3 regions of the Pseudoalteromonas sp. JC3 genome follow, and region 1 is predicted to be linked to each of the others. Evidence: predicted binding sites of a transcription regulator. Region 1 holds the regulator's gene; each other region holds the start of a gene.
What was found. The regulator MetJ, encoded in region 1, represses methionine synthesis genes. The targets are predictions, from matches to a motif close to TAGACGTCTAGACGTCTA.

Region 1 (10,842 bases):
CGGTGATAAAAAACTCTGAAATATTGCTTGTAGATTGTTCAGTTAAGCACTAAAATACGCGTCCACATTTTTGTATAACTACGTATGGTGCCAGACTTCGGGTTTGGAGAGCGATACGGCCTTAACTAGAGGTTGCTATGAAAGAAGGTATTCACCCTAATTACGAGACGATCACTGCATCGTGCTCTTGCGGTAACAAGTTCGAAACTCGTTCAACGCTATGTAAAGATATTCACCTAGACGTATGTTCTGCATGTCACCCGTTTTACACTGGTAAGCAGAAGATCCTTGACACAGGTGGCCGTGTAGATCGCTTTAACAAGCGTTTCGGTGCACTTAGCAGCAAGAAGTAATCTTGTTGGTCTAGTCGAAAAAAGCACCTTTAGGGTGCTTTTTTTGTGCCTGTTTGAAAATACCTTCTCGATTTATACATCCTATTCTGCATCAGCAGATAGACCGTCAGTCATCCCGTCTTATTGTGTCTTTTATTCTTCTAAAATAAAAAACTTGCCAGTTTGGCAGCAAAACTTTACTGATCTCTTGGGTAGAGTAAAAACTCTATTTAGCAGATAAATATTGAACATTTACGAGCTTAAGTTGTGAAAATAATCAAAGCTCATATAGTAAATAGTATCAGGTATGAGCACTTAATATAAACTAAAGTCAGTATATTGCGATTAAATGTCGGTATCTTGACGTTAAAGTTGGTTAAGTTGCAATTTTCTTATTGTTTTTATAGTTGGTGTACATTTGTGCTAATTTTATACATTCCGTGCTGGTTTTAGCGTCTTGTTTTTTAAGTTTTAGTCATTTTATTTGTGAAATATTTCTTAAAATTGAGCTTATCTTCTCGGAAAAGTATAGAAAATACCATGCTAGTGGATAGACCTGATTTTACTTGAATAATGAGCAAAACTCGGTATTGTGTGAATACGGTCGATTAACTATATGTCCTATTGACATACCGCGACAGCAAAGCACATACGCTTGTTGAGTGGTTGAATGTCGTCGCTCATATAGTTAATCGCACTGTGTGTTGCTGTAACCAGCTAGCTAGGTTGCCAACATTCAGAATGCGAACGTTTACCACACTCTCACATTAACTTCGTAGGAAAATATCGCGCCATGACAGACTTTCGTCAACAAGCTCTAGATTATCACGAGAAGCCCGTTCCAGGTAAAATCAGTGTTGAACTCACTAAACCTGCCGAGACCGTAAAAGACTTAGCACTTGCATACAGCCCAGGTGTTGCAGAGCCAGTACGTGAAATCGCGGCTGATCCGGCGAATGCATACCGTTACACGGGTAAAGGAAATATGGTTGCGGTGATCAGTAATGGTACGGCAATTCTTGGCTTGGGTAACTTAGGTCCTTTGGCGTCAAAGCCTGTTATGGAAGGTAAGGCACTATTATTTAAGCGTTTTGCGGGCCTTGATTCAATCGATATCGAAGTTAAGCACAACACCACTGAAGACTTCATCAATACTGTGGCAAATATCGCAGACACATTTGGTGGTATTAACCTTGAAGATATTAAAGCGCCAGAGTGTTTTGAAATTGAGCGCGCGCTAATTGAACGTTGTGACGTTCCTGTATTCCATGATGATCAGCACGGCACTGCAATTGTAACCGCTGCGGGTATGCTGAATGCGTTGGAAATCCAAGGTAAAGATATTCATGATGCGATTATTGTGTGTCTTGGCGCGGGTGCAGCCGCTATTGCTTGTATGGAATTACTGATCAAATGCGGTGCTCAACGTGAGCACATCTATATGCTGGACAGAAAAGGCGTGATCCATACTCGTCGTGATGACCTAAATGAATACAAAGAGCTGTTTGCAAACAACACGGATAAGCGTACGTTACAAGACGTGATTGCAGATGCGGACGTATTTGTTGGTGTTTCTGGCCCAGACTTACTTTCTGCTGAGGATCTAAAGCTAATGGCTGACAAGCCAGTGGTATTCGCTTGTTCTAACCCAGACCCTGAGATCAGCCCTGAAGTTGCACACGGTGCACGTAATGATTTGATCATGGCGACAGGCCGCTCGGATTATCCAAACCAAGTAAATAATGTACTGTGTTTCCCGTTTATCTTCCGTGGTGCGCTTGATGTACGCGCAACCGCTATCAATGACGAGATGAAGATTGCAGCGGTTGAAGCAATTAGAACGATTGCGAAAGAGCCTGTACCTGCTGAAGTGTTAAAAGCGGCTGACGTAGATAGTCTAGAGTTTGGTCCTGAGTATATTATTCCAAAACCAATGGATCCACGTTTGTTACCTCGTATCGCAAAAGCGGTAGCGGTAGCTGCAATTGAATCAGGCGTGGCACAAATCGATATGCCAGCTGGATATATGGAATAATACCATTGGTATTATTCAAATGAAAAAGCCTCGATTGAGGCTTTTTTTGTGTCTGTATTTCCAGAGCGAAAGAGCAGTTATCACTCTTCGTTTATTTCTGGGATCTCCAAACCGCGCTCTTCCATTATTTGTCTTACCTCTAAAGGAATACGCTCTGGATTATCTTTTCTCAAGTCTTCATCGCTCGGCAGTGGCTGACCTGTGAAGGCATGTAGAAACGCCTCACATAAAAGCTCACTGTTCGTGGCATGACGTAAGTTATTCACTTGGCGACGTGTACGCTCATCAGTTAGCACTTTGAGTACATTCAGAGGTATGCTCACCGTGATCTTTTTTACTTGCTCTGCTTTCTTACCGTGTTCTGCATATGGGTGAATATACTCACCGTTCCATTTTGCCATAATTGTGTACTTGCCTCAGTTACATCAATGCCAATATGACTGGGTTCTGGTCTACATTATTCACCAACCGCATGAATATAGGGATAACCTTACGAATTAAAGATAAATCCCAAACTCAAATAGATGAATAAACTAATCCGCCATAGCGAGATAGAAGAATCTCTGCCATAGTTTTCAATAACTCAGTCGTATTAGCAACGCCTAGAGTGGCGAAATTTTATCGGTTTAAAAAAGATAGTCAAATACTAGTTATTTAGCCATTTAGCAGTATAAATGTTTTGACTTCTGGTTTCTGTTGTTCTAACCTTTTAGACGTCTAAACATCCAACTATCTAGGTGACCTTATGAGTCAAGTTAATAAATCGACGGTAGCAGTGCGTCACGGTATAGAAGCTGATAAAGCGCATGGGGCAGTAGTGCCACCGCTTTACCTTTCTACCACCTATTCTTTTGCCGATTTTGATACCAAACGCGACTACGATTATGGCCGCAGCGGTAACTTTAATCGTGATGTGCTTGCACAGGCACTTACCGAACTTGAAGGTGGTGCTCGTGGTATTATTACCGCCACTGGCATGGCTGCCGTTCACCTAGTAACTCAACTGCTTAACCATGACGATACGCTGGTTATTCCACATGACTGCTATGGTGGTAGCTATCGCTTGTTTACATCGCTTGCAAAGCGTGGATTGCTCAAATTAACAGTCTTGGATCTCACGCAACCTGAAAGTCTTGCGCAGCTGCAGCAGATCAAACCTAAATTAGTTTGGATTGAAACACCAAGTAACCCAATTTTGCGGTTAACGGATATAGAAGCTGTCGTAAATGCAGCACACGCTGTGGGGGCTTTGGTCGCCGCTGACAACACCTTCTTGTCTCCTGCATTACAAAACCCCATTGCCTTTGGCGTGGATGTCGTCGTGCATTCAACCACTAAATATATCAATGGTCATTCTGATGTAGTGGGGGGCGCGGTGATCGCGCGTACACAGGAATTGGGTGATGAGTTAGCTTGGTGGGCGAATAATATCGGTATTACCGGTGCACCTTTTGATAGTTACCTTACCCTACGTGGACTGCGCACCTTAAATGTACGTTTACGCCAACATCAAGAAAATGCTCAGCTTATTGCAGAATATTTAGAAAAGTCGCCGTATGTTAGCCAAGTTTATTACCCTGGCCTTGAGTCGCATCCTCAACACGAACTTGCGAAAAAACAACAGCTCGGCTTTGGTGGCATGGTGAGCTTTGATATCAAAGGCGATCTGCAAACATCTGCGAAGTTTTTAACGTCTCTAACGCACTTTTCATTGGCAGAATCTTTAGGTGGGGTTGAGAGTCTTATTTGTCATCCAGCGACGATGACACACGCGGGTATGGATCCGCAAGCACGTTTAGAAGCGGGAGTGGGCGACACGTTGATTCGTATTTCTGTAGGCATTGAAGATGCACAGGATCTCATTGCAGATCTGGAATCGGGATTTGCATGTATTGATGAAAGTCAGGCGAGTGATGATGCTAAGTCATTCAAATTAACGCCTGCACATACAGTAGCGTTGTGGTGAGTAAATGGCAAAAGTAGTACATAAGTTTGGTGGTTCGAGTTTAAGCTCGCCAGAGCGTTATCAGGCGGTTGCCAAGATAGTGTTAGAGCAATGTCAACTAGGTGACAGTGTTGTGGTTTCTGCTGCAGGAAAAACAACGAATACCCTAGTGAAGTTATGGCAAAGCTTTGAGCAGCAAGATGTTCGCGCATTCAACGATGTTTTATTACAAGTTGAAAATCATCAACGTGAATTAATTGATGCCCTGTTTGTAGGTGAACAACACAGTGTGTTACTCAAACAGCTTGTCAATGAGCTGCAAGCAATCGCTTCAGGACGAGAAGAACAGCATCTTCACTACGCGAGTTTACTTGCACATGGAGAGCTATGGTCGGCTCGTATATTAGCAAACTACCTAAGTTCTCAAGGTATCGAAGCCAAAGCTATCGACGCTCGTACGTTATTTGTACAACAAGAGGGGGTGTTACTACACGCCCATAACAAAGAAGCGTGCTATCGCGCAATTGATGATCACGCTATCTATATCGTTACCGGTTTTATTGCCGCAAATGCACAAGGTGAAACGGTGACTTTAGGCCGAAATGGCAGTGACTATAGCGCGACTTTGTTGGCAAGTTATCTTGATGCGGCTCAAGTATCAATTTGGACGGATACAACGGGTGTATTCAGCACTGATCCACGTAAAGTCGCCAATGCCATAAAATACACAAAGGTATGTCGTGGCCAAGCTGAATTACTCGCACGATTAGGTAATCCAGTACTACATGCAAAAACGCTGTCTCCACTTAAAGATACTGATATAAAACTGCAAGTTCGCAGCAGCTTTGACGCCGATGCACTTGGCACTGAGATAGTAAAGGCAGGCTATAGCAAAGAGAAGCGCTTTATTACCACTTTTGGACAACTTGACCTGTTACGCGTTGAGCAGCTAAAAAGTGGTGAAGTGAAACAGCTAAGCCAGCTTATTCAGCATAGCATTCATCATTTTGTTAAAGGTGGAGAGGCACACTTACTGGTGCCATCTGAGTTTAGCCATGTTGTGATTAAAGCGCTGGATTCGCGAGCCAATATTATTGAGTCGCAAGTACAAGGCTTTGCTATTGTTGCCCCAAGTCAGGATGTTGCTGGCTTACATCAGCAAGCTCTGGAATTATTGGATGAACATGCGATTGTCACCCGTTTTGTGCTGCAAGAGCGCCATTACAGCTTAGTGTTAACCGATCAAGCAATTGATAGCGATCTACTTGCTATATTGCACGAACGTTTGGTCAATAAAGGCAGAGAGCTTGCTGTGATTGTAGCTGGTGTTGGCAATGTGGGTGAAGTGTTTATCGAACAATGCAAAAACCAAGTCGCTAAGCTGAGTGAGCACTTTGATCTTAAGTTGGTTGGCTTACTGCGTTCTAAGCAAATGTTGTTCTGTCCAAGCGGGTTGAATTTAGCATCGTGGCAACAGCAATGGCAAAATGAGGCCATCGAATACAATGAAGCAGAGCTATTCACTCGTATTAAAGAGCTAGATTACGAGCATAAAGTGGTGGTCGATATTACTGCGAGCGAGCGTTTCAGCGAGTTGTATCCACAGTTTGTTGAACATGACTGCCATTTGATCAGCGCTAATAAATATGCCGGCACGGCACAACAAGGTTGGTACTCAAAGCTGCGTCAGCAGTTACAAGATCGTAACCTATTATGGCGTTACAATACCAGTGTTGGCGCAGGTCTTCCCATTAACTTTGCATTGGCTGATCTGCAAAATAGTGGCGATGAAGTGGTGAGAATTGAAGGCGTCTTTTCCGGCACTTTATCTTGGCTTTGTAGTCGCTATGATGGTTCTGAAGCATTTTCTGAGCTAGTGCTTGGGGCGCAAGAACTTGGTTTTACCGAGCCCGATCCGCGCGAAGATCTATCTGGCCGAGATATGCAGCGTAAGCTTTTGATCTTAGCACGAGAGTTAGGCATTGAGCTTGAGCTTGACGATATTGAATTAGAGGCGTTAATGCCAGAGTCCTTGAGTGTGGGTTCATGGCAAACGTTTTTAGAAAATCGCCAGCAACTCGATGACTTTTATGCGACACACTATGCAAAGGCCACAGCGAATGACGCTGCGCTTCGTTATACTGGTGCGCTTGAAATTGCAAGCAATGGCAAAGTGTCTGCAAAAGTAGGCATTGCACAGGTACCAAATGGCTCGGCAATCGCGAATTTAACACCGGGTGATAATATTTTTGTGATCCACACTAAATGGTATGAACAAAATCCGCTGGTGATCCAAGGCCCGGGGGCAGGTAAAGAAGTGACAGCAGCGGGAATACATTCCGATTTATTCTGGCTGACGCAAAATCTAAAATAACTCTTTTAAGAAAATAGATATAATACAACTGGTATAAGACAAAAATGCCGATACATCTGTATCGGCATTTCTATTTTAGAATAACTCTTCGTGAGTCGGTAGCGGCGCGGTATCGTCAAACGGTGTGCTGCTATCCGTATCCAATACGTACTTGGTTGGGGCTGTACCTTGCTCGAAATATTCAAACCGAGATGTGTAATCGTTCTTGCGAGACAAAAGCCCTGTCTTTAAGTCAATCCGAGTTGAAATAAGCCCTGGAGGCGGCTCTATCGGAGCCAAAGGCTCGTCTTTAAGCGCCTCACGCATAAAGTCTATCCAAGCAGGTTGTGCTGAAATCGCTCCGGCTTCTGCGCCAACAAGTTGATTATTACCAAGGTTAGCGTTGTAGGCCGCACGACCCAAGGATTTACTCGCATCGTCAAAGCCAACCCAGACTGTGGTGAGGACATTACGGTTAAAGCCCGTAAACCAAGTATCTACTGAGTCATTGGTGGTACCCGTTTTTCCAGCAAGGTCACGACGTTTTAACCATTGACCACGCCAGCCTGTGCCGCTCCAGCCCGTATCGTGTTTCCAACTACCACCACCCCAGATAGCACTGTGAAGCGCATCAGCAATCAGAAATGCGTTTTGCTCCGAAATCACTTGCGGTGCACAGCGCTCAGGTTGTTCTTCCATCTGCTGTTCGTCGCAGACCAATAGCGGCTCTGCAGAACCCAGCTCAGTGCCGAATGAGTCGGTAATTTTATCGATAAAATACGGCTCAATGAGGTGACCGCCGTTGGCAAAAGTGGCCATGCCGCGCGCCATTTCAATAGGAGTCAGTGCAGCACTACCAAGCGCCAATGACTCGCTGCGATTAATATCTGCGTCTTGAAAACCAAATTTAAGCAAATGATCAGCAGCCTTATTTATGCCAACGCCTTTGATCAAACGAACAGATACCACGTTTTTCGATTGTGCAAGCGCTCGGCGAATACGGATTGGGCCGTTATACACTTCAGGGCTATTCTTCGGACGCCAAGCCACGCCAACGCTTCTGTCCCAATGATTAATCGGGGCATCATTAAGAATGGTGGCTAGGGTATAGCCATTTTCTAATGCGGATGAATAAATAAAGGGTTTGATGTTTGAACCCACCTGGCGCTTAGCTTGGGTAGCACGATTGTATTGGCTAAGCTCAAAGCTGTAGCCGCCCACAATCGCCTTTACACGCCCATCCTGCGGGTCAAGTGAGACGAGGGCACTGGATGCCTGCGGCAATTGACTTAACATCCAGCCGTCGTCTTGTTTGCGTACAAACACTTGCATGCCCGGCGCGAGGATATCTGCGGTTGTTTTTGGTGGTAGGCTTTGACGCGTTTCACTGATGTATTGTCTGGCCCAACTTAAGCCTGACCATTCCAATGTAATTTGCTCACCGGTTTTTAAGAGCAGGTCGGCCGTTTTCTCTGCAATGCTTAGCACCACAGCTGCTTTTAACGGCCCAATTTCATTGACCTTTTTAAGGCGAGTAATAATGCCTTCATGGCTTAGCGGCGATTCCGTTTCAGCATGCCAATAGGTTTCTTCTGCGCCTCTAAAGCCGTGACGCATATCGTAGGCATGTAAATTATCAACTAATGCATGCTGAGCAGCCTGTTGCATGTCTGATTCCACACTGGTGTAAACTTTCATGCCTGAGTTATAAGCTTTATCAGTACCGTAGCGTTCGACCATATAGGCGCGAACCATTTCAGAGATGTAAGGTGCATAAAGCTCGATTTCGGCGCCATGGAATTTAGCCGTGATAGGAGCTTGTGTTGCCTCATCATATTCTGCTCGAGTAATATACTTTTCAGCAAGCATTCGTCCGAGCACAACATTCCGGCGCAATTGCGCGCGCTCTGGGTTACGAATTGGATTTAACGCAGAAGGCGCTTTTGGCAGGCCTGCAATCATTGCCATTTCTGCTAAAGTTAATTCTGATAGTGAGCGACCGTAGTAGACTTGCGCTGCAGCACCGATACCAAAGGCGCGATTGCCCAGTTCAATTTTGTTTAAGTAAAGCTCAAAAATTTCATCTTTCGTTAATAGTTGCTCAATATGCAACGCAATAAAGATTTCTTTCACTTTACGAATATAGGCTTTCTCTCTTGTTAAGAAGAAGTTTCTGGCAAGTTGCATGGTGAGCGTACTGGCTCCCTGCTTTTTTTGCCCTGTGGTGATAAGTACTATAGCGGAGCGGACGATACCTATCGGATCAATACCGAAATGATCGTAAAAGCGGTTATCTTCTGTCGCTAAGAATGCCTTTCGCATGGGGAGTGGAACATCCTGCAAACGTACAGGGATCCTGCGCTTTTCACCAAATTGATTGATGAGTTTTCCGTCTCGTGTAAAGACTTGCATGGGTGTTTGTAGTTGAACATCTTTCAAAACCTCTACACTTGGTATGTCAGATTTGACATAATAATAAAGACTGATAAGTGTCAACACGCCTAAAAGGGTACAAACAAAAACGAATTGTAAAAATCTTTTCAATAATTTCACGGAATTATCCCTAGTTAGACTCCCAATTACAGGTAGACACTGCTAGTATATCTTGATTAAAAAACGATTAATATTTTTGTGTGCTAAATTTTTATGGTACACAGTCTTAAAAGGAAACGGGCGCTTCACATGCTGAGCCAACTACTAAAAAAACAAGCACCTCTGATGATAGGGATCGATATCGGCTCCCATTGTGTCAAAGCGGTGTTGCTGTCGAAGACAAGTTCCAGCTACCGAGTAGAAGCCGTTGCGATTGAACCTATTCCGAAAGGAGCAGTAAATGAAAGGGCCATTCAAGACATTGAAGCGATCGGCAACGCGATAACTAAAATGAAGCGGCGCATTCCAAAGCTCACGCAATATGCAGCAGTTGCCGTATCCGGTCAGACCGTGATTACAAAAGTGATCTTTATGGATGTGTCATTAACTGATGCTGAACTCGAGTCTCAGATAGCAATAGAAGCAGATAGCCTGATCCCTTACCCGTTAGATGAAGTTAGTCTAGATTTTGAAAAAATTGGAGTAAACGAAGCCGATCCGTCAAAAATGAATGTGCTGCTCTCTGCGGCTCGTACCGAAAGCGTGCAAGCACGGGTTGGCGCATTGGAAGAAGCGGGTTTCAAAGCGAAAGTTGTTGATGTAGAAAACTACGCACTAAGTAGAGCCATGGATGTCATTTACCCTGAACTGCCAAATGATGCCTTTGATAAAATCGTAGCAATGATAGATATTGGCGCAGTGCTTACGCTGATTAGCGTTATTCAATCTGGGAAAACGATTTACACTCGTGACCAAGTGTTTGGTGGTGAGCAATATACCAACAGCATTGTTGCTTATTACAACAAAACCTACGATGAAGCAGAACTGGCGAAAACGACGGGGGATTTACCTCCAAACTATACCTTTGAAGTCTTGGCTCCTTTCCAAACTTCTATGCTGCAGCAAATTCGTCGAGCAGTGCAAATGTTTATGACGACCAGTGGTAAAGATCATATCGATTACATCGTGTTGACGGGTGGAACGGCTTTAGTGGATGGCTTAGATAAACTGCTCATTGATGAGCTTGGGATCCACACAATAGTGGCAGACCCGTTTACTGATATGGAGATTGCACCAAAAGTAGATAGGCATGTGCTGCAAAAGCATAAAGCGCAATTCGCCTTAGCGACAGGCTTGGCATTAAGGAGCTTCTCATCATGCCACATATAAATTTGCTTCCTTGGCGCGAGCAGCAAAGGCAAGCGTCGCAACAAATCTTTCTGACTATCATTGCGGTGATCATCGCGGCTTGTCTGTTGTTAATGTACATGCTTGGCAGCTTCTATGACGGCTTAAAAACCGGGCAAGAAATTAAAAACCGCTATCTCGAAAGCGAGATCACTCAACTAGATTCACGGATAGTTGCGATTAACGACCTGAATAAGCAAAAAGAAAATTTACAGCGCCGTATTCGGCTTATTGAGGAGTTGCAACTCAACCGCAGTCTCGGCACGCAAATTATCGATGAAATAGCGCGAGTGGTTCCGGCTGGGGTTTATCTCACCAGTCTTGAGCGGCAAGACAATATGATAAAAGTCATTGGTCGGAGTGAATCAAACAACCGCTTATCGCAAATGCTACGACA
Region 2 (10,842 bases), 390 kb from region 1:
TGACGAATCAACACCACCAGATAGGCCAAGGATAACTTCGTCATCCCCTACTTTCTCTTTGATACGCTCAATTGCATCTTCAATGATTTGCTCAGGCGTCCATAGTTTTTCACACCCACAGATATCAATTGCAAAACGCTCTAGTAAACGCAAACCTTGCTGAGTATGCGTTACTTCTGGGTGAAACTGTACACCGTAGAAGCGCTTTTCTTCCCAAGACATTGCCGCATGAGGACAAGTATCCGTTCTCGCTGAAGTTTTGAATGTATCTGGAATTTTAGCAACTTTATCGCCATGGCTCATCCACACGTCTAGGTAACCAGCACCATCTTCGATGTGATCTTCAATCGCTTCAAATAGCTTACAGTCGCCTACTTTCTCTACTTTTGCGTAGCCGAATTCTTTTTTATCTGAGCTATGTACCTGACCACCAAGCTGCATTGCCATCGTCTGCATACCATAACAGATACCCAGTACAGGCACGCCTGCTTCGAATACATAATCTGGTGCTTTTGGGCTACCTTCAAGCGTCGTTGACTCTGGGCCACCTGATAGAATGATACCTTGAGGGTTGAACTCACGGATTTGCTCTTCTGTCACATCCCAAGCCCAAAGTTCACAGTAAACACCAATTTCACGTACACGACGTGCAATTAGCTGAGTGTATTGCGAACCAAAGTCTAAGATCAAAATTCGGGAATCGTGGATATCTTTGCTCATTGATAATCTCGTTAGTTAGGAACTAAACAGGATAAAGCCGCATTGCGCCTCTATCAAAAGTAATAAGGGCTAGCAACTTGCTAGCCCAGAAACACGCCTTGAGGCTTAACCCATGCGGTAGTTAGGCGCCTCTTTGGTGATCTGCACGTCATGTACGTGAGACTCACCCATACCCGCAGAAGTCACACGAACAAACTGCGGCTTAGTATTTAATTCAGTGATGGTTGCACAACCTGTTAGACCCATTGCACTGCGAATACCACCGATTTGCTGATGGATAATCGTTGCGATTGGTCCTTTGTATGCTACGCGACCTTCGATACCTTCAGGTACTAGTTTGTCAGCAGCATCGCTCTTCTGGAAGTAACGGTCAGACGAACCTTCTTTTTGATTCATCGCACCAAGAGAACCCATACCACGGTAAGACTTGTAGTAACGGCCTTGGTATAGTTCAACTTCACCAGGAGACTCTTCAGTACCCGCTAGCATAGACCCCACCATTACACATGCAGCACCAGCAACTAGCGCTTTTACGATATCACCAGAGAAACGGATACCGCCGTCGGCAATCACTGGAATATCACGACCTTTTAGGCCTTCTACTGCATCAGAGATAGCAGTAATTTGTGGTACACCACAACCAGTCACGATACGAGTAGTACAGATAGAGCCTGGGCCAATACCCACTTTAACGGCATCTGCACCAGCATCAGCCAATGCAATTGCACCTTCTGAAGTTGCGACGTTACCTGCAACGATTTGTAGCTCTGGATAAGTTTCGCGCGTGGCTTTAACGCGGTCAATAACACCTTGAGAATGGCCGTGAGAAGTATCGATTAGTAGTACATCAACACCCGCTTCAACCAAAGCAGCAATACGCTCATCAGTGCCAGCACCAACACCAACAGCAGCACCAACACGAAGACGGCCTTGCTCATCTTTACACGCGTTTGGTTTATCTTGCGCTTTTTGGTAATCCTTAACGGTGATCATGCCTTTTAGTGCAAATGCGTCATCAACCACTAAGATTTTTTCGATACGGTGTTCGTGCATGAGGCCAAGGATCTCTTCACGAGATGCGCCTTCTTTTACTGTCACTAAGTCATCTTTCTTAGTCATTACCGTTGAAACTGCTTTTTCTAGCTTAGTTTCGAAACGCATATCACGGCTAGTCACGATGCCTTCAAGTTGGTTGTTTGCACCAACAACCGGGAAACCTGAAAACCCTTTGTCCTGTGCAAGCTCCATTGCTTCTGCAATCGTAAGATTAGAAGTAACCGTCACAGGGAAAGAGATAATACCCGCTTCATACGTCTTAACTTTACGCACGTTGCGAGCTTGCTCTTCGATAGTCATGTTTTTGTGGATAAAACCAATACCACCTTCTTGTGCCAGAGCGATCGCTAAGCGCGCTTCTGTCACTGTATCCATTGAAGCGGAAACAAGCGGTAAGTTTAATTCAATCCCACGAGTCAAACGCGTTTTCAGGTTTGCTGTGTGAGGAAGAACAGTTGAATGAGCTGGTACTAAAAGTACGTCGTCAAAGGTAAGGGCTTCTTTTGCAATTCTTAGCATGTTCGCGGCTTCTCTCAAGTGAACTGAGTATAAGGAATTGCGTGCGAATTTTATCAGCGTTCCTTATGGGAGTAAATAAAATTTAGCAAAAAATGTGATAAAGTGACTGTGAATTTTTTATGGAGGCCAACATGGGATACCCCAATAATAATAAAACCTATTCTGTATCAAGACTTAACAGAGAAATACGCTCGCTCTTAGAGCAAGGTTTTGCCTCTGTACAACTCACCGGAGAAATTTCAAACTTTGTTGCTCCGGCCTCAGGGCATTGGTATTTTTCTCTAAAAGATGACAAAGCACAGATAAAAGCGGCCATGTGGCGAGGTAATAATCGATACTGTAACCACCGCCCTGCCAACGGTCAGCAGGTAATGGTACAAGCTAGAGTGTCAGTGTATGAACCGCGAGGCGACTATCAATTGATAGTCGAGCAAATGGCCCCAGCTGGTGAAGGCTTGCTCAAGCAACAGTTTGACGCCCTTAAAATGCAGCTGGCCGCAGAAGGCCTGTTTTCGGCTAGTCACAAAAAGCCTTTGCCAAGTGTCATTAATCGCGTGGGGGTCGTCACCTCAGCGACAGGCGCTGCCATCAAGGATATTTTGACTGTACTCAAACGCCGTGCCCCACAGCTACAAGTCGTTATTTATCCGGCCCTAGTGCAAGGCGATGAAGCCAAACAGCAGATTTGCAAACAAATCGCTCAGGCGAATGCTAGACGTGAGGTAGACGTATTGATCGTTGGCAGAGGTGGCGGCTCATTAGAAGACTTATGGAGCTTTAACGAGGAGTCAGTCGCGAGGGCCATTTTTGCCAGCTCAATTCCGGTGATAAGCGCAGTCGGCCATGAAATAGATACTACCATTTCCGACTATGTTGCAGATGTAAGAGCACCAACCCCATCGGCGGCTGCCGAATTAGTGAGCCCAGACTCAGAAGCGCTAAAACAGCGTACTTCACAGTTGCTACAATATCTCAATCAGGCTTTTAAACGTCGCCTTGAAGGTGCATCACAGCGATTAGCAAACTTTGAAGCCCGACTGCAGCTACAACACCCTAAGAATCAACTTATGCAGCAAACACAGCGAGTTGATGAATTGGAGCAGCGATTAATTCGTGCCCAAGCCCATCACTTACGTCAAAAGCAATCGCAATTCCATCTGTTGCAGCATAGATTTGATCGATTACATCCAGAGCAAAGGATCGCCCAGTTCAAGCAATTAGTCGCACAACTCAGTGATAAGTTGCAGTATGCAATGGAGCAAAAGCTTAACACGCAAAGACACCAGCTCGCGGTATCAAGCGCAAAACTAGACAGTGTCAGCCCACTGGCGGTATTAGCTCGGGGCTATAGTATTGCCAAGCAGGAAGATAACGTGATTAAGTCAGTGGCGGATGTCGACCCAGAAAAGCCGATAATTACGCAACTGGCTGATGGGGAGGTGGTGTCTATGGTCAAAGCAACCCAGTAAGCGGACATAAAAATGGGGAAGTGATTTCCCCATTTTTAATCTAATAACCTACAACATCGCAGAAGTGATAGACTCATTTTCGAGCCTATCATCGTCTTCTAGGAAGTTTTGGTTCATACTCTCTGCAGGACATGGGCATGATGGCTTACCAACCACCTTAGCAGGGATCCCCACTACCGTAGTGTGCGGTGCTACAGGGCTGAGTACAACAGAACCAGCCCCAATTCGAGCGCCCTCTCCTACTTCAATGTTGCCAAGTACTTTGGCACCAGCACCAATCAATACACCGGCGCGGATTTTCGGGTGACGGTCACCCTGCTCGTTACCCGTACCACCAAGTGTGACTGATTGCAGAATAGAAACATTATCTTCAATAACCGCTGTTTCACCAATGACTATACCAGTCGCATGGTCAAACATAATACCATGACCGACTTTACAAGCAGGATGGATGTCAACACCGAATACTTCAGAGGTTCTGCTCTGTATAAAGCGAGCCAGCTCTTTTCTGTCTTGACGCCATAAGCAGTATGCCAATCGATGTGCTTGGATTGCATGAAAACCTTTCAGATTTAAAATTACGTTGAGATAACTATCGGCAGCTGGGTCACGATCTTTAACAGCTTTTATATCATGTGCAACATGAGTCAGCATAGTATCGCAGTGCACAAAGGCCTGATCAAACAGCTCGCGGATTGTAAATGCTGACACCACAGCATCCGCCAACTTATTTGCAACGATAAAGCTTAATGCAGAACCAAGACACTCGTGATTTAAAATACTCGAGTAAACGTGACTAGCAAGCAATGGTTCGCGAGCAACCAACTCATTGGCTTCTTCGCGTAACTTATTCCAAATCTCATGTCTCATGTGACGAACTTCCGATAATACTGATACTTCTCATAGTGTAACGCTTAGAGTCATTGAGTGTCATGTATTATAAAAAATCAGGCTTCAAACACTTGGTTATATCTAATAACCAACCAACATATTTTAGCCTGGTTTTAAATACCCTCAGCTGGACCAAAGATTCTTACAATTTAGCACTGTCGAACTGAGTAGATCTTCGTATAATAACGCCCCATTGAATACTACCAACGCGGGATCGCTAATATGTCGATAAAGATCAAGACAACGGATACCAACAAACCAAATGGCACAGGGCTTGCGCGGATAATCAAAGCAACGCATTGCTCGGCGAAAGGAATGAAAGCGGCTTATAAAGAAGAGTCGGCATTTAGACAAGAAACGTGGTTACTGGTGGCAAGTCTTCCTTTATCAATCATATTGGCGCAAAGTATTGCTCAGTGGGCCTTATTGGTCGGTAGTGTACTGTTGATATTAGTCATAGAACTTATCAACTCGGCAATCGAAGCGCTGACAGATCGAGTGAGTACCGAGCATCACTTACTATCTGGTCGTGCAAAAGATATGGCATCAGCGGCCGTTACGCTGACATTATTAATTAGCTCGTTAATTTGGATAGCTGCCGCAGTGGAGTGGTTCAACACCATAACCTAAAATTACGCGTGGTTTTGATACAAAAAAATGGCGGCTAAATTTTTAGCCGCCATTTTTTATTAAGCTGAATAATCGTTATTCAAACACTTTTTCTACATCCAACGTTTTAATATTCTTACTTGGAATATTTAGCGGGTATGTAGCAATTTCAGCATCTTCTGCCAGCAATACATCAGGCTTTTTCGTGTTATAAGTCATAGGAGATGGCTGCTCAGCACTTAGGCGCTTCGCCATATCTTTTGCATCACCAGTGATAAACACATAGTGAATATCTTCGGTCTGCAAGTTCTCTTTGATAACTCGATTGATATCTTCAACAGACAGCGACGCTAGCTGCTTTGTCACATAGGCAACAAACTCATCGGTGTTGTAGAACTGGCTATCAAGTGCATAACCTAGCTGTCTATCTTGGCTCGCCACCATTTGCGGCACAAAGTTGATTAAGAAGTTACGTGTTGCTTCAAAGTCTGCTTGGCTCATCCCTTCTTTGATCAGCTTATCGAGTTCAAACAATGCAGTACGCGTTGCAAAATGGGCATCGTTATTAGAACGAAGTGGGCGTAACCACACTTGGAAAATTTGCTCACTACGACCTAAGTTTGCATCCGGCTTAGTTTGGAACATACCACGAGGGAAGTATTCGATATATGCATAATCACCATAGTTCATACCACGTACCTGACGGATACGCTGGTACAAGTGGCTGTTTGAACTGCGGTGCTCACCAAAGTATGAACGCACTAACCAAAGCGCAGCCCAGTCTTTGCTGCTACGAACCGTGTCGATTGGGAAACCAAAAGACACCGCTGTTGATTTTGCATTCTTTTCTACGATGGTTGCGTGATGGCCAGACAGTTTAGGGGCATCAGGCACTTGTAAACGCGCTTCTTCGCCTTTAGGTAAAGCCGCAAGATCGTTAAACATCGTTTCTTTTAGCTGTTTATCGAGTGCACCTGTGATACCCACGTTAAGTTTAGCTTGAGTAAATTGCTGAGCGTAAAAAGCCTTAACGTCATCCAGTGTGATTGCTTCTAAGTCTGATAAATCACCAAAGTTATAGCTTTCGTATGGGTGGCCTTTGTACAGCTCGTGATAAAGCACTTCTTTACCTAGTTCTTCATCATTTGACGCTTTCAAACCAGCCTTAATGCCGTCGATTAGCTCTTTTTTCAGACGTTTAAAATCATCTTCTCTGAACCCTGGGCTCAAAAGCTGCTGACTCACAATGCCATACCATTGATCAGCGTTATCTTTATGAATACGACCACGTAAAGAAATCATTTCTTTATCGATTTGATAACCGAAGCTACCAGCAATAGGATACAGCGCCTTTTGAATTTCTTTGTATGATTGCGACTCACTTCCACCATTGGCAATCATAGCCGCAGTAAGCGCAGCAAGACCTTTTTTACCTGCAGGATCTGCGGCAGCACCTGTGTAAAAAAGAAAGTTCACATCCACCAGCGGTGAATTATTGGTCTTGTCTAATACGTTGAAATGACGCGTTACTGGCTTGTCCATTTTTGCCACTAACTTGTCTAAGTTAACTTCCTTATCAAAACCAGGCACAGACTCAAGTGCAGACATAGTCACCGTTGTGCGGCTGCTGTCCACAAAGTATTTATTGGCAATATCACGAATGTCTTTCGCAGTGACTTTATCTGCACTTGCATAAAGCGCATTCACCACTTCAGGGTCACGCTCAAAATGCATGTAGCTTGCGAGTGTCGAAGCAATAGATTGTGATGAGTCAAGGCCGTTAATAAAGCTGTACTTTAGGTTTGATTTAAGTGCAGCAAGTTTATTTTCATCTACCAGCTCTGTGCGTGCTTTTGCGTAAGTGTTATTGATTGCATCACGCACTGTCGCCAGATCTTTTTCATCTTCAACTTTAACGAAAACATGCAGAAGACCAGGGTCTTTGGTTTCAGGGTTGTAGGTAAACATTTGGCTTGCAAGCTGTTTGTCTACCACCAGCTCTTGATATAACTCAGAGTTTTGAGAGAAGTATAACTGCGAGATCAAATCAAGCGCAGCTCGGTCTTTTTTCGCAGGCTCCCATGCAGTGCCTTTATATGAAACAAGCAACCAGTGACCAGGTAAGCCATCATATTTTTCATGGACGTAACGTGCTTTCTCTTGTTTAGGCTCAACTGGAATATCAGCTTGATAATCACCCTTTTTCCAATTACCCCAGTGCTTTTTCACCATAGCCATGGTTTCTTTTGGATCTACGTCACCCACAATGACAAGCGATACGTATTCTGGCTTGTAAAAACGTTCAAAGAAGGTTTTACCATAGGCCATTTGATCTGGCATTGCTTCGATGTCTTCAAAAAAGCCCATCGTTGTGTGTTTATAGGTATGTTTATCAAATGCTTCTTTTCTTACCGCAGAAAGCAGTTTTCGAACTGGGCTGGCATTATTTTTAAGGTATTCACCTTTCACGGTTAGTGCTTCAGTACGAAACTGTTCTTCACTGTAAGTCAGGTTCTGAAAGATATCCGCTTCGATTTCTAATACTTTATCTAAATGCTGCTTCGAGAAATTTAGGTGGTAGTTCGTGTAGTCATTGGTCGTGTAAGCACGATTATCAACACCTGAATTTTTCAAAATGTCCGAATAAACGTCTTGTGGATACTTTTCTGAGCCTTTGAACATCATATGCTCAAAGAAATGAGCGAAGCCGGTTTTACCCGCTTCGACTTCATTACGCGAACCAACAGAAACCGGGATCTGTAGCGATACCACATCAGGATAGTTAGTTTTAACTACCATGACGCGAAGGCCATTTTCTAGCTCTTCCAAAACATAATCTTGGGCGAATACTTTATTGGATTGGGCAGCTTGAGTACTTTCAGCTGACTGTTGGGCTTGGTCTGAATTCGTCGCTGCGCAGCCACTAAGCGCTAAGCTTACGGCAAAGCTGGTTGCTAGTAATTTGAATTTCATGAATTTGGTCCTAATCATATTTTTTATTCTAAGTAAGTCGTGTTCACTTACGTTAGTAAACCTCCTGATTATGCCCCAAAGCCATACTAATTCGCTAATTTCCAAGGTGATTTACCATCCTAATGTGTAAACAAATATGAAATTTTGGTTTGAGCACTTGAGATAAATTCATAATTATTGAAATTCTTTCATTAAAAAAATCTATCTAGACGTCTAAATGGCTGCTATATTAGTAAAGAGATACAGAAATGCTTTTGTGGAATGAGGATTATGGCTTTAACGCTTCAAGAGAAAATCATTGACCCTAACCAAGGGGTATATTTAATTGGTACCACACCACCTAAGATTGGCACCGACCCAGAGCAGCTAAAATCAATTGCCGCTAAGCTTTTGGGCCGTTTACATGAGATTGAATACGACGGCGTGATCATCTATGACATTCAAGATGAAAGCAGCCGTACTCAAGTACCACGTCCATTTCCTTTTAAGCACACCGTTGATCCGTGTGAATATAGTCAGTTGATCCGCGAATTATCACACCTTGATGTAATTACGTATAAAAGTGTGGCACAGCGCGATAGTGAAGCTTTTGGCGATTGGTTAAGCAGCACAAAACAGCAATATGGGTTAAACAATCTAGTATTAGTGGGCAGTCCGTCTTCACAAGGCGATATTAAGTTGCCGCTTTCTGAAGCCTATAAGGTATTGAAGCATCATCAAGATGACTTTTTCTTAGGTGGTGTAACTATCGCAGAGCGCCACGCCAGTAAGCGTAATGAACACGAAAGGTTAATTGATAAAACAGAGCAAGGCTGCCAATTCTTTGTTTCCCAAGCAGTGTATGACGCTCAAGCAACCATAGATCTTATTACGAGCTATGCTCGCACCTGTAAACAGCAAGGGCAAACACCAAAACGCATTATTCTTACCTTTACTCCATGTGGTGGAGAAAAAACCTTGCAGTTTATGGAGTGGCTGGGGATTTCAGTACCAGAAGCAACCAAATGGCGCATGTTAGATGCAGACAATACACTAAGTGAGTCAATTCGTATTTGTAGAGAAAATCTAGATCAAATCTTAAAAAGCTGCTCACATCTAGATATTTCTCTTGGCTTAAATATTGAGAGCTTAACAAACCGTAAAGAAGAAATAGATGCATCTATAAACCTTTATCGACTGTTGAAGGCGACCATGGAATTATGCCTTGCGGAAAAGCAAATTGCTTAATGCAGTCTAAGCCAGCTTCATCAAGCTGGCTTTTCTGTTAACCTTGCTGAATTATCCAAAGCCCAGATTAACTTAGGCTCAAGAAAGCGATTAATCCCACCCCTAGTAACAATCGGTAAATGACAAATGGCATCATGCCCATGCGCTCTATGATTTTCAGGAAAAAGAAGATACAGGCATAAGCTGAGATAAACGACAGTGCTGCACCACTTAATAACGCATTCCAATCAACCACTTCATCGCCGGTAGCAAGCTCTAAACTGTAATACAATCCCATCATCGAAATGACTGGAATAGACATTAAAAACGAAAAGCGCGCCGCACTTTTCTTATCAAGCCCGAGTAATAAACCTGCGGTGATGGTAATACCTGAACGCGATGTGCCGGGAATAACAGCGGTAATTTGCGCAAGCCCCAGTATCAATGCGCTTTTCCAGTTTAAGGCAAATTCGTCTTTGATTTGTCTCGCTTTCACGTCGGCATACCAAAGCAGTAAACCAAATACTATCGTCGATGTTGCAATCACCCAAGCACTACGTAAATAAACTTCTACGATATCCTTAAGCAGTGGAGCTAAGATCACGAATGGAATAGTGGCAACCACAATACACCAAGTCAGCCGGCTTTCTTTCGAGTGCGTACCTGAGAATGATTTGAACCATCCTGCCAGTAGGCTGACAATGTCTTGTCGAAAATAAATAACGACAGCCAGCAAAGTACCAACATGAACAGCAACATCAAAGGCAAGACCCTGATCTTGCCAACCTAGTACCTGTGAAGGTAGCAGTAAGTGGGCAGAACTCGAAATAGGTAAAAATTCAGTGAGACCTTGAATAATTGCAAGGACGACAATCTCAATAAAGCTCATTGCTTGGGAAACTCCACTTTCCATAATTTTTGAGTTGGGTTGTGATACTCCTGCCATAACTGAGCAATGCTTTTACCCTCAACAGGATGGATAAAATCAGGAGCTAGTTCAGCTAATGGCTGAAGCACGAAGGCATTTTTGGTTATTTCATCCCGAGGCAACTGAGCGGGTGATGAACAAATAAGGTGGTCATAAAAGAGAATATCGAGATCTAACGTGCGTGGACTAAACTTCTTTTCACTACAGCGACGACCATGATCGTATTCTATCGACTTGAGCAGTTTATATACTTCGTCTAAAGACAGCTGTGTTTGTGCAGCAAAGACCGAATTATAAAAGTTATTTCCTGCAAATCCGACGGCTTCACTCTCAAACACACTCGAATGTTGAAAATCCGGAAAGTGTTTTATCAATACCCTCAAGCCACTCAGCAAATTTTTTTCTTTTTCTATGTTTGAGCCGAGACTGATAAAAATTTGTGCCATGATAATTCTACTTCTTACGCACAAT
Region 3 (10,842 bases), 450 kb from region 1:
CTTTAATCAAAGAAGGGGAAAAACTGAAGATCTTTGGTAACTTACCTTACAACGTATCAACCCCTTTGCTATTTCACTTATTTGAGTTTGCAGATCAGGTCGAGCATATGCACTTTATGCTGCAAAAAGAAGTGGTTAACCGTATGGTTGCAGGCCCTGGCAGCAAGGCCTTTGGTCGCTTAAGCGTAATGACGCAGTACTATTGTCACGCTATTCCTGTGATCGAAGTGCCACCACATTGCTTTAAACCAGCACCTAAAGTTGACTCGGCCGTTGTTCGATTGATCCCAAAAGATCCGTCGCAACGTACAGCTAAGAGCACTAAGCTTTTGAACACTGTTTGTTTAGAAGCGTTCAACCAACGTCGTAAGACACTAAGAAATAGCTTATCGAACCTGTTAACCGAAGAGCAGCTGCGAAACTTAGGTATCGACCCTACACTTCGCGCTGAAAACCTGTCGCTTAACCAGTTTATTGAAATTGCAAATTGGATATATGACAACTCAAACTAATATTGGCTCACCTATCAAAGTATCGGTGGAGACCTTTTACGTTGAAGCGCAATCACAGCCTGAAAAGGATAAATATGTGTTTGCCTATACAATTACCATCAAAAACCATAGCTTATGTAATGCCAAGCTACATAGCCGCTATTGGCTCATTACCGACGCTAATGGCAAAGAGACTGAAGTCGAAGGTGAAGGTGTCGTTGGTGAGCAGCCCACTATTCGTCCTGGCGAGAGCTATCAGTACACCAGCGGCGCGGTGCTCGATACTCCCGTTGGTACAATGGAAGGGTTTTATTTAATGCGTAATGAGTTTGGCACTGAGTTTAAAGCGCCAATCAATGTATTTAGACTTTCCTGTCCAAATATTTTGCATTAATACCATTTTTATTTTGCGGAAGCGGGCTTACCCCGCGTTCCTCATACATGCTAGACATCAGAATAAAAACATTGAGTTATAAAAAACCACAGGTAATAAATGGCAAAATACGCAATTGGAGACTTGCAAGGCTGCTTCACTCCACTCATCGGGCTACTCGATCAAGTCAACTTTAACCCAAGCCAAGACCATTTATACTTTGTCGGTGACATCATCGCCAGAGGACCCGATTCACTTGCTTGCCTAGAGTTTCTCTATCAACACGCAGGCTCTATTAGCATTACACTCGGCAATCACGATCTCCACTTTTTAGCATGTCTTGCTTTGGGTGTCGCTCCGAACCCAAAAGATAAATTAGATGCGGTTTTTGCCAGCCCTAAATGCCAAAAATATGCTGACTTATTACGTGCACAGCCCCTCGCTATTTGGCTTGAAACACAGCAAACTTTTATTTCTCATGCAGGTATTCATCCAAGCTGGAATATTACGCAAGCGCTAGAATATGCACGCTTTGCCGAAACCATTTATCAATCAACAAAAGCCCCTGAGTTTTACGCCAATATGTACGGTGCTCACCCAGGACTTGAGCACAACAAGCTCAGTGAACAAGATAAATTTAAAGCCATTGTTAACGTCTTCACTCGAATGCGCTTTCTAAAACAAAATGGCGAACTGGATCTTAAGAACAAATCTGGCCTAAAAGATGCGGCAGGTCTCACTCCGTGGTTTGAGCTCAGCCAAACACCAGCCGAAACTACCCTACTTTTCGGCCACTGGGCTGCTTTGGAAGGCGAAACCAACAAGAAAAATATTATAGCCTTAGACACTGGCTGCGTGTGGGGAGGTCCTATGACGATGATAAATATCAACAGTGGTGAAAAGTACCAGCACAATTAAGCTATTTAACCTGAGGTTTGGATAAGAAATGAGCTAACTCGTTGTTTTTAAATTATTTCCTTATCTAGCCAGAGAGTTTTGGGGATAACCAGGCGAATTTACGCACCAATAGCTGGCTATTGGAAGTGAATTCAACGCAGTTAGCGCTAAAACTGGCTGCTAGAAAAGCATTAATTATCCGAAGCTCAGGTTATTTAACTTTCCTAAGTCGAATCTAGGGTAGTCACCCACTTTAATTTTTACAAAACTAAGCTACACTCGAAGAAAACGTGAAGCTTATACTTTTTATCCGTTGAGCTGCTATTTTTTGTAATCCGACCTTTTTTACTGAATTTTTTTGTCACATCTGCTATAAAATACTTAACTTATCCGCAATAAATCCGATAAGTATCCGTATTGCTTTGTAAATTTTGTAGGACAGCTATGAATTTGACTGTTAGCCAACGTATTTGGGGTGGTTTTATTACCATCACCTTGTTGCTTCTTCTTATCGGGGGCAATTCTTTATTAAGAATTGCAAACATTGACAACTCAACTCAACAGGTTAATAACCTGTCTTTACCAGCACTCTCTAAAAGCTCTGCGCTGCAAGTAGAGTTTACTTTAATGAGCAAAATGGCTCAGGGAAGTTTTTACGCGCGTTCAGAGACTGAACTGGCGACGCTAAAACAGCAATTTAAAGAGCGCCAGAAGATCTTCGACAAAACCTATTCAGAGCTGCAACAGGTCGTTGCCGCTAATAATAAATTGGCCTCAAGCAGTCGTGATGTTGGCAAAAGTTATGATGCGTTCGTAAAAGCCATGAACAGCTTGGTAAACGAGAAAACAACTGAGCTTTCGTTACGGGACAAATTAAAAGAGCAGTTATCTACTATCGATGTTGCCGCAGAAGATGCAACTATGGTGACGGTTGATATCATTGATTTGGATGGCTTAGAAGATGCTGACAAACGTGCTTTTCAAGCTGCAAATAACTTAGAAAATAACTTTTCTTCTGTTGTGACTAGCGCCAATGATATTGTTACTGTTGAAGACATCAATACACTGGAAATCGTAAGTAGGGATCAAAGCTACCTCGTTGAAGAGCTAGGTCGCAATATTGACTTGATGCGTGGCCCCGTTAGCGCGCTTGATAGTAGTTTGTTTGCTGATCTCGAAGGCTATTACACTAATTTGAAAGATGCAGTTACCGGCAGCAACAGCATCGCGGAAAATCAAAAACGCTTGATCAATGCGATAGCCGAGACACGTAAAGAACTAACCAATGCAGAAAAAACCACAAAAGCAGCCCTATCTCAGCTAGATGATTTACTCTCTGAAGCGAGCCAAGTCGCCTTTAACTTACAACAAGGCGTACGTGCCGATGTAGGCACAGCAAACCTATGGACTTGGATTGGTATGATAGTAGCAACGTTAATGGCCGTCGGTGTTGCCTACATTACCGTTAGTCGTATCACAAAACCGCTATCGGAAGTAAATCGAGTCTTAAACATTGTCGCCAGTGGCGATATGACACAGCGCTTAGATGACACAGCAAAAGATGAGTTTGGTGAATTATCTAGAAGCTGTAACACCCTAATCTCTAGCTTACGTGAGCTTATTACTGGCATCATTTCTCGTTCGACACAGCTTGCTGCAGCGTCCGAAGAAACATCGACTATCACTACAGAATCAAGCCAAGCAATTAAGAATCAGCAAGCACAGGTAGAGCAAGCAGCTACCGCTACAACTGAGATGAGTAGCACGTCTCACGGTGTAAGCAACAGCGCACATCAAGCACTACAGGAAATTAAAAATGCTGATAAAGAAGCTGAGCGTGTTAAAGGCATCTCACATGAGAACAAACACACTATTGAGCAACTCGCAAGGGAAGTGGATGAAGCCTCTCGCGTGATTAACAAACTACATCAAGACAGCGCTTCGATAGGCAGTATTTTGGATGTTATCCGTGGCATTGCCGAGCAAACTAACCTCCTTGCACTAAACGCTGCAATCGAAGCTGCGCGTGCGGGTGAACAAGGTCGTGGCTTCGCTGTAGTGGCAGACGAAGTACGCTCGCTTGCAAGTAAAACTCAAGAGTCGACTCAAGAAATTCAAGCAATGATTGAATCCTTACAAGCCGGTGCCGAAGAAGCGGTAGGCGCAATGTCAAAAGGCAAGCAGCAGGCGGAGTCGTGCGTAAATCAGAGCGACCTTGCTAATGAAGCATTAAACTCTATCACTGCAGCCGTTTCTCAGGCCCATGATGTGAGTGAAGAGATTGCAAACGCGGCGAATGAGCAACAGCAGGTGGCACAGGAAATTAGTGAACGTTTGGAATCGATTGTAACAATCGCAGAGCAAACAGCTGAAGGCGCAAGCCAGACCTCAATCTCTAGTTCTGAGGTTGCTAAACTCGCCGAAGAGTTACGCTTATCGGTAGAGCAGTTTAAGGTTTAACTTTCTAACCTGAGCTTTGAGCAGGAAGCAATCTCAAAGCTTTAGGTGGTTTAGCCAAACCACCTAACACAAAAAAACCCATGCATGGCATGGGTTTTTTTGTTTCTTTTCTTTGATTATGCAAACAATGCGTTTGCCTTCTCAATGATATTTTCTACCGTAAAGCCAAATAGCTTGAATAGCTCATCAGCAGGCGCTGACTCACCAAACGTTGTCATACCAACGATAGCACCATTTAGGCCTACATATTTGTACCAGAAGTCCTCAATACCCGCTTCGATAGCGACGCGACGCGTTACTGAGCTTGGTAGTACGCTTTCTTTGTATGCTGGAGATTGCGCATCAAAAATGTCCGTTGAAGGCATAGACACAACACGTACCTTTTTACCTTCTGCACGAAGCTTATCCGCAGACTCAACTGCAAGTTGCACTTCAGAACCGGTGGCAATAAGGATGATTTCAGGCTCACCATCACAAGATAGTACATAACCACCTTGCTTAATCGCTGCAACCTGCTCAGCGGTACGAGGCTGCTGCGCAAGGCCCTGACGGGTAAATACAAGTGCAGATGGGCCATCAGCGCGTTCAACCGCTTGCTGCCAAGCAACTGCTGACTCAACTTGGTCACATGGACGCCAGCTCGCAAGGTTTGGCGTAGTACGTAAGTTCGCCATTTGTTCTACTGGTTGGTGTGTTGGACCATCTTCACCAAGACCGATTGAATCATGAGTATACACAAAGATGCTTCTTTGTTTCATCAATGCAGCCATACGTACCGCATTACGCGCGTATTCCATAAACATTAGGAATGTCGCACCGTAAGGGATAAAGCCTCTGTGCAGTGCAATACCATTCATAATGGCAGACATACCAAATTCACGCACACCGTAGAAAATGTAGTTACCCGCAGCATCTTCTGCCGTTAAGCCTTTAGATTGATCCCAAAGTGTTAAGTTAGAACCCGCAAGGTCAGCAGAGCCACCCATAAACTCAGGTAGAATTGGGCCATAGGCATTCAATGCATTTTGTGATGCTTTACGAGTTGCTGGGTTTGCAGGATTCGCTTGAAGCTCTGCGATATACGCTTCTGTTTTCTCAGACCAGTTTGCTGGAAGCTCGCCTTTCATGCGACGCTCAAATTCAGCAGCAAGCTCAGGATAATGCATTTGGTATTCAGTGAACTTAATCAGCCAGTCACTTTGTTGATTTTGACCACGCGCTGTTGCGTCCCATTTCGCGTACACATCTTCCGGTACTTCAAATGCGCCGTGCTCCCAACCAAGGAATTCACGTGCTGCTTTGATTTCATCATCACCTAGCGGTGCACCGTGACAATCATGGCTACCTGACTTGTTTGGTGAACCATAACCGATAACCGTTTTACAACAGATAAGGGTTGGTTTGTCAGACTCTGCTTGCGCCGCTTCGATTGCCGCTTTAATCGCATCGCTATCGTGACCATCAACACCGGCGATAACATGCCAGCCATAAGACTCAAAGCGTTTTGGTGTATCGTCGCTAAACCAACCTTCAACTTCACCGTCGATTGAAATACCGTTGTCATCCCAAAATGCAATCAGTTTGCCAAGACCAAGGGTACCCGCAAGTGAACAAGCTTCGTGTGAGATACCTTCCATCAAACAGCCATCACCTAAAAATGCATAGGTATAGTGATTAACGATGTCGTAATCTTCACGGTTAAACTGTGCAGCCAATGCTTTTTCAGCAATCGCCATACCTACCGCATTGGTAATACCCTGACCTAATGGGCCTGTAGTCGTTTCAATACCTGGCGCATAACCATATTCTGGGTGGCCTGGTGTTTTGGAGTGTAGCTGACGGAAGTTTTTGATGTCATCAATTGATAAGTCATAACCCGACAAATGCAACAATGAATAAATTAACATCGAACCGTGACCGTTTGATAATACGAAGCGATCTCTGTCGAACCACTCAGGATTACTTGGGTTGTGCTTTAAAAAATCGCGCCAAAGTACTTCTGCGATGTCCGCCATGCCCATAGGGGCTCCTGGGTGGCCAGACTTGGCCTTTTGTACAGCGTCCATGGAAAGAACGCGAATTGCATTAGCAAGTTCTTTGCGAGATGGCATGAATTCTCCTACCTTTAAATGTGTTTCGCGGGGGTTTGAGCCCATTCTTACTTATTTATATGGCTAACTGCAACGGCAAAGGCCATAAAAAAACGGGTACAGACGGACTTTTTCCGACCATTAAAAAAGTTTGCACAATTTTGGACGTCTAGGCGTAAAATAACTAGTCAATGCCTAGGTTTTTTGGTTAGAATACGCCCCTTAATTTTTCGCGCTGTTCCTGATGTTTGTGAAGCGCAATATTTGTGAGCATAAATACAATGGCTAAACATTTATTTACTTCTGAATCTGTTTCTGAGGGTCATCCGGATAAAATCGCCGATCAGATCTCTGATGCGGTTCTAGATGCCATCCTTGAGCAAGATCCAAAAGCACGTGTTGCGTGTGAAACTTACGTTAAAACCGGTATGGTTATGGTTGGTGGTGAAATCACGACTAGCGCTTGGGTTGATATCGAGGAATTAACTCGTAAGACCGTGCGTGAAATTGGTTACACACATTCAGACATGGGCTTTGACGCTGATTCATGTGCAATCCTTAACACGATTGGTAAACAATCACCTGATATCAACCAAGGTGTTGACCGTACTCGTCCAGAAGAGCAAGGTGCTGGTGACCAAGGCCTAATGTTTGGTTACGCGTGTAACGAAACTGACGTACTTATGCCTGCGCCTATCACTTACTCACACCGTCTAGTTCAACGCCAAGCGCAAGTTCGTAAAGACGGCACGCTACCTTGGTTACGTCCAGACGCTAAGTCTCAGGTAACATTCGCGTACGAAAACGGTAAAGCAGTAGGTATCGACGCGGTCGTATTATCTACACAGCACTGTGATTCGGTATCACAAGCTGACCTTGTAGAAGCGGTGATGGAAACTATCATCAAGCCTACACTACCTGCAGAGCTTATCACTGAAGCAACTAAGTTCTTCATCAACCCAACTGGCCGTTTCGTTATCGGTGGTCCTATGGGTGACTGTGGTCTAACTGGTCGTAAAATCATTGTAGATACATACGGCGGTATGGCACGTCACGGTGGTGGTGCATTCTCAGGTAAAGATCCATCAAAAGTTGACCGTTCTGCAGCTTACGCAGCGCGTTACGTTGCAAAGAACATTGTTGCCGCTGGCCTTGCTGACAAGTGTGAGATCCAAGTGTCTTACGCAATCGGTGTTGCTGAGCCTACTTCTATCAGCGTAGAAACTTTCGGTACAGCTAAGCTTGATGAGTCGCGTTTAATCGAACTTATCCGCGAGCACTTCGACTTACGCCCTTACGGTCTAATCACTATGCTAGACCTTGAGCGTCCAATTTATCAGCCTACTGCTGCTTACGGCCACTTTGGTCGTGAAGAGTTCCCTTGGGAAGCAACAGATAAAGCTGACGCACTACGTGCAGCAGCAGGCCTATAACCCCTGCTGTAAAAAGTAAAAAAGGCGCCAAGAGCGCCTTTTTTAATACCACGGATAATCCCCTACCCGATAAATACTTCGTCGACATCATCTTTTAAGTTTTGATACTCATCTTCATGCAGATTAAGCTCAATCATCACCTTGTCTTTAAATAAATACCAATCCGCTGCGCTTCTAAAGTGTTTTGCTTCGAAACAGAGATTTTCAGCCAGTTTAAGTGCTGCAAAGGTTTGCACATGCTGTGCATCTTTTTGCTCTTCAAGATAGCTAACGTCATGGTGGCGCAAAATCATCTGGCATATTTCTTTAGGTAAGTGCCAAGACGTCGCAAGAAAGTAGCCTATCACAGTGTGAGGCACTGGATACTTTTGCTGCTCGTAGTAAATAAGCGTTTGCTCAGGTCGCTCTATAGACTGCTTTATTACCTCAGCGTAGTCAGGATATTTTACGGCCATTGCTGGGATCCCGGCATCATGAAACAGTCCGAGCAGCTGCAAATTCTCCATCGGTAATGATGCCTTCAAATGATGTCCAACCACCATCGCCGCTTTTGAAATATCCGCAGCGTTATCCCAAAACTGCTGCAGTGAGATACAGCACTTTGACTGCTCAAACGCATTTTTAAGCAAATACCCAGTCACTAGCTGCGTAATACAGTTAACGCCCAAAAACATCACTGCTTGTTTTATATCTGTGATTGTACGGGCAAGACCATAAGCGGGTGAATTAATTACCTTTAACACCGCAGCTGACGCACCAACATCTGCCGCAATAATATCCGCCACGGTAAATAACTCAGGCTCCGGTTGTGATAATTCATTTTGTAAGGCTTGTAATATTTCAGGCTTAGCAGGTAAGTTAAATCCGCCGCGCAAATCATTCAGCACTTTATCGTCAATATCGATCATTGGGCTACCTCAGAATTGATACACCCAAGTTTAGTTCATCACCTGATATTTGCAGTATTGATTGTAATGAAGTGGTACAAAAAAGCGGGATAAAACCCCGCTTAATCTGGTTAGAACCAATATGGTTCGCTATGCATGGAAGATTGTCGACTTTGCTCCATAGCACTTATCAAAAAGTCAGATTTTTGCTTAAGCCATGCCTGCACTTCTTGCAGCTCGTCTGCGTTTTGGCTTTGGCAAAGTTGATATAAATACGCCAGTGTTTCTAGCTCATAAATACCATAAACGATATCAATCCAAGGCGTTCTAAACACTTTGCGCGCTTCTTTATCGTAAAGCTTGCCCAGACAGTTACCGCTTAGTAGCGTGTTTTCTAACTTTATTCTCACATGTAAATAATCTCTTTCAGAAAGCGATTTATCCTGTGGAAGCAAGTTTTTCAGCTCTTGCCAGTCTTTATCAAATAATTGGCTTGCGATTTCTGTGACAGGTAGCTCTGCTGCACTCAGTGCTTTTTGATCCCAGTTTTTACGCCACGCTCTATCAACCAGCCAGCGAGTAAGTGAAAGGATCAAACGGTTATAGCGGGTGCAATGAAATAAATCTTCAATGTCCGTCGGTGTCGGCTGAACATCTTGCAAATCGGTAATGACCTGCGCCAACTCGGGAAACTGATTAAGTTTCTTATGATAAGCATGACGCTTTGAGGTATAGGTTTTTAAATGAATTGCATTTTCGACCCAGGCAAGTTCTGACAACAACCATTTTAATTCGTTACGAATACTCTCAGTCGAGCTTTTATCAACGATGTCATCGAACAACCAAAACGCGTGGCGGATAAGCGAGACTCCATCAATAACACGTTTTAATGTCTTGAGACTTGGTTTATTAAAATAACACTGCTCATGCTTCTGGACGAACTGAATACCATAACTGACTGTCGCAATTAGCGCTTGTTCTTGCGTTACCTGAGATTTGAGCGGTACAAACCCTATAAACTTATTTGGTTTTAGAGGCTTATCATCGGCAATTCGATACCCTCTGGCGGCCTTTGAGTATAGTCCCAAACGCATACCAGCCTGTTTAATTAGGTGATCGGCTAATAAGAAAAGATCTTCTTTGTTTCCCTCAATGAGCTCTATTTCAAGCTCATTGATTGGCTCCATCTTCCCTTGGGCTGCTATTTCCCCTTTATCCAACACGACTTCGATTTTGGTTCCTGAATCCGTTTCGATTAACCAAGTTCGACGAATGAAATTCGTACTGAAGATCGGGAATATGTTTTCTGCGATAGACTCAAGTTGCATGCCGTGAGGCCAAATATTCGCGTCAAACGCTAACAAGTCAGGACGTCCTGATTGAATAGGTAAATTGTACTCAGGTCGTTGATGTAACCCTCCTACAACTTCTCCCGCAAGCTTAATCGTTTGCTCGCATTCATCATTGCAACAACGCGTTCTTAGACCGATATCTAGCGCACGCAATTCACGATTTGGCGTGTCAAAGTAGGCGTTAGTTAAGTTTTTAGCAGGCTTGTTAGTGACCGTTTTTGCAAACTGTGTGATGAGTGCAGGGATCAGCGGAACTTCATTATCTGAAACCAAAAATTTCAGTTCTATTTCAGTGTCCATTAGGGCAGTGTTTTACCTATTTGTCTAAGGGAGGATCAAAATATACAAAGGAGGCTAAGTTTGCAATCTTTTTATCCGATGAGAAGTGCACCAAATATGCGCTAAATCAATAGATAGTCGGGCTAATTTCGCTGAACGTCAGCGGATTAATAACACCGAATCATTGCGTTAAATGCTGCAATTTTCATTATGTAATCAATTATTTCGCGCCATTCAAAATAAACAAAGCCTTGCTATTAGGCCGCGAAATCCCTACTATTTTGTAAACTTTACGACCCAAAGAATAAAAGGCCCACGCATGTTCAACTTTAAGCAATTTATCATTGCGAGCCTGCTCTTCACCAGCTTTATAAGCTTTGCCGAAGAGCCAGACGAAAATAGCACAGTAAACACGGCAACACCAAACGGCTATATTAGTGACAATCTTTTTATTTTCATGCATACAGGTCCAAGTAAAAATTATCGAATTTTAGGTTCTGTTGATGCTGGTACGCCAATCACTATTTTGAGTGGCGCTAATGACGAGTTTGTCCAAATTAAAGACGACAAAGCAAGAGAA

Region 2: the regulator MetJ is predicted to act here: its motif matches at 8,444-8,461, upstream of QSH61_RS15215 (methylenetetrahydrofolate reductase).
Region 3: the regulator MetJ is predicted to act here: its motif matches at 6,474-6,491, upstream of metK (methionine adenosyltransferase).

Annotation. Positions count from the first base shown of each region.
Region 1 covers NZ_CP127855.1:3,901,134-3,911,975, reverse strand. Annotated here, with positions in the region: gene rpmE (50S ribosomal protein L31) at 138-353, shown strand; gene QSH61_RS17030 (malic enzyme-like NAD(P)-binding protein) at 1,126-2,367, shown strand; gene metJ (met regulon transcriptional regulator MetJ) at 2,448-2,768, opposite strand; gene metB (cystathionine gamma-synthase) at 3,113-4,333, shown strand; gene metL (bifunctional aspartate kinase/homoserine dehydrogenase II) at 4,338-6,686, shown strand; gene QSH61_RS17010 (penicillin-binding protein 1A) at 6,762-9,218, opposite strand; gene QSH61_RS17005 (pilus assembly protein PilM) at 9,348-10,427, shown strand; gene QSH61_RS17000 (PilN domain-containing protein) at 10,415-10,842, shown strand, end outside.
Region 2 covers NZ_CP127855.1:3,510,699-3,521,540, forward strand. Annotated here, with positions in the region: gene guaA (glutamine-hydrolyzing GMP synthase) at 1-720, opposite strand, end outside; gene guaB (IMP dehydrogenase) at 826-2,295, opposite strand; gene xseA (exodeoxyribonuclease VII large subunit) at 2,427-3,764, shown strand; gene cysE (serine O-acetyltransferase) at 3,813-4,634, opposite strand; gene QSH61_RS15205 (diacylglycerol kinase) at 4,878-5,285, shown strand; gene QSH61_RS15210 (M16 family metallopeptidase) at 5,361-8,237, opposite strand; gene QSH61_RS15215 (methylenetetrahydrofolate reductase) at 8,508-9,464, shown strand; gene QSH61_RS15220 (undecaprenyl-diphosphate phosphatase) at 9,532-10,332, opposite strand; gene folK (2-amino-4-hydroxy-6-hydroxymethyldihydropteridine diphosphokinase) at 10,329-10,817, opposite strand; gene folB (dihydroneopterin aldolase) at 10,825-10,842, opposite strand, start outside.
Region 3 covers NZ_CP127855.1:3,452,307-3,463,148, forward strand. Annotated here, with positions in the region: gene rsmA (16S rRNA (adenine(1518)-N(6)/adenine(1519)-N(6))-dimethyltransferase RsmA) at 1-512, shown strand, start outside; gene apaG (Co2+/Mg2+ efflux facilitator ApaG/CorD) at 496-885, shown strand; gene QSH61_RS14960 (symmetrical bis(5'-nucleosyl)-tetraphosphatase) at 985-1,782, shown strand; gene QSH61_RS14965 (methyl-accepting chemotaxis protein) at 2,206-4,221, shown strand; gene tkt (transketolase) at 4,338-6,332, opposite strand; gene metK (methionine adenosyltransferase) at 6,593-7,744, shown strand; gene QSH61_RS14980 (HDOD domain-containing protein) at 7,807-8,652, opposite strand; gene QSH61_RS14985 (CYTH and CHAD domain-containing protein) at 8,763-10,283, opposite strand; gene QSH61_RS14990 (TIGR04211 family SH3 domain-containing protein) at 10,582-10,842, shown strand, end outside.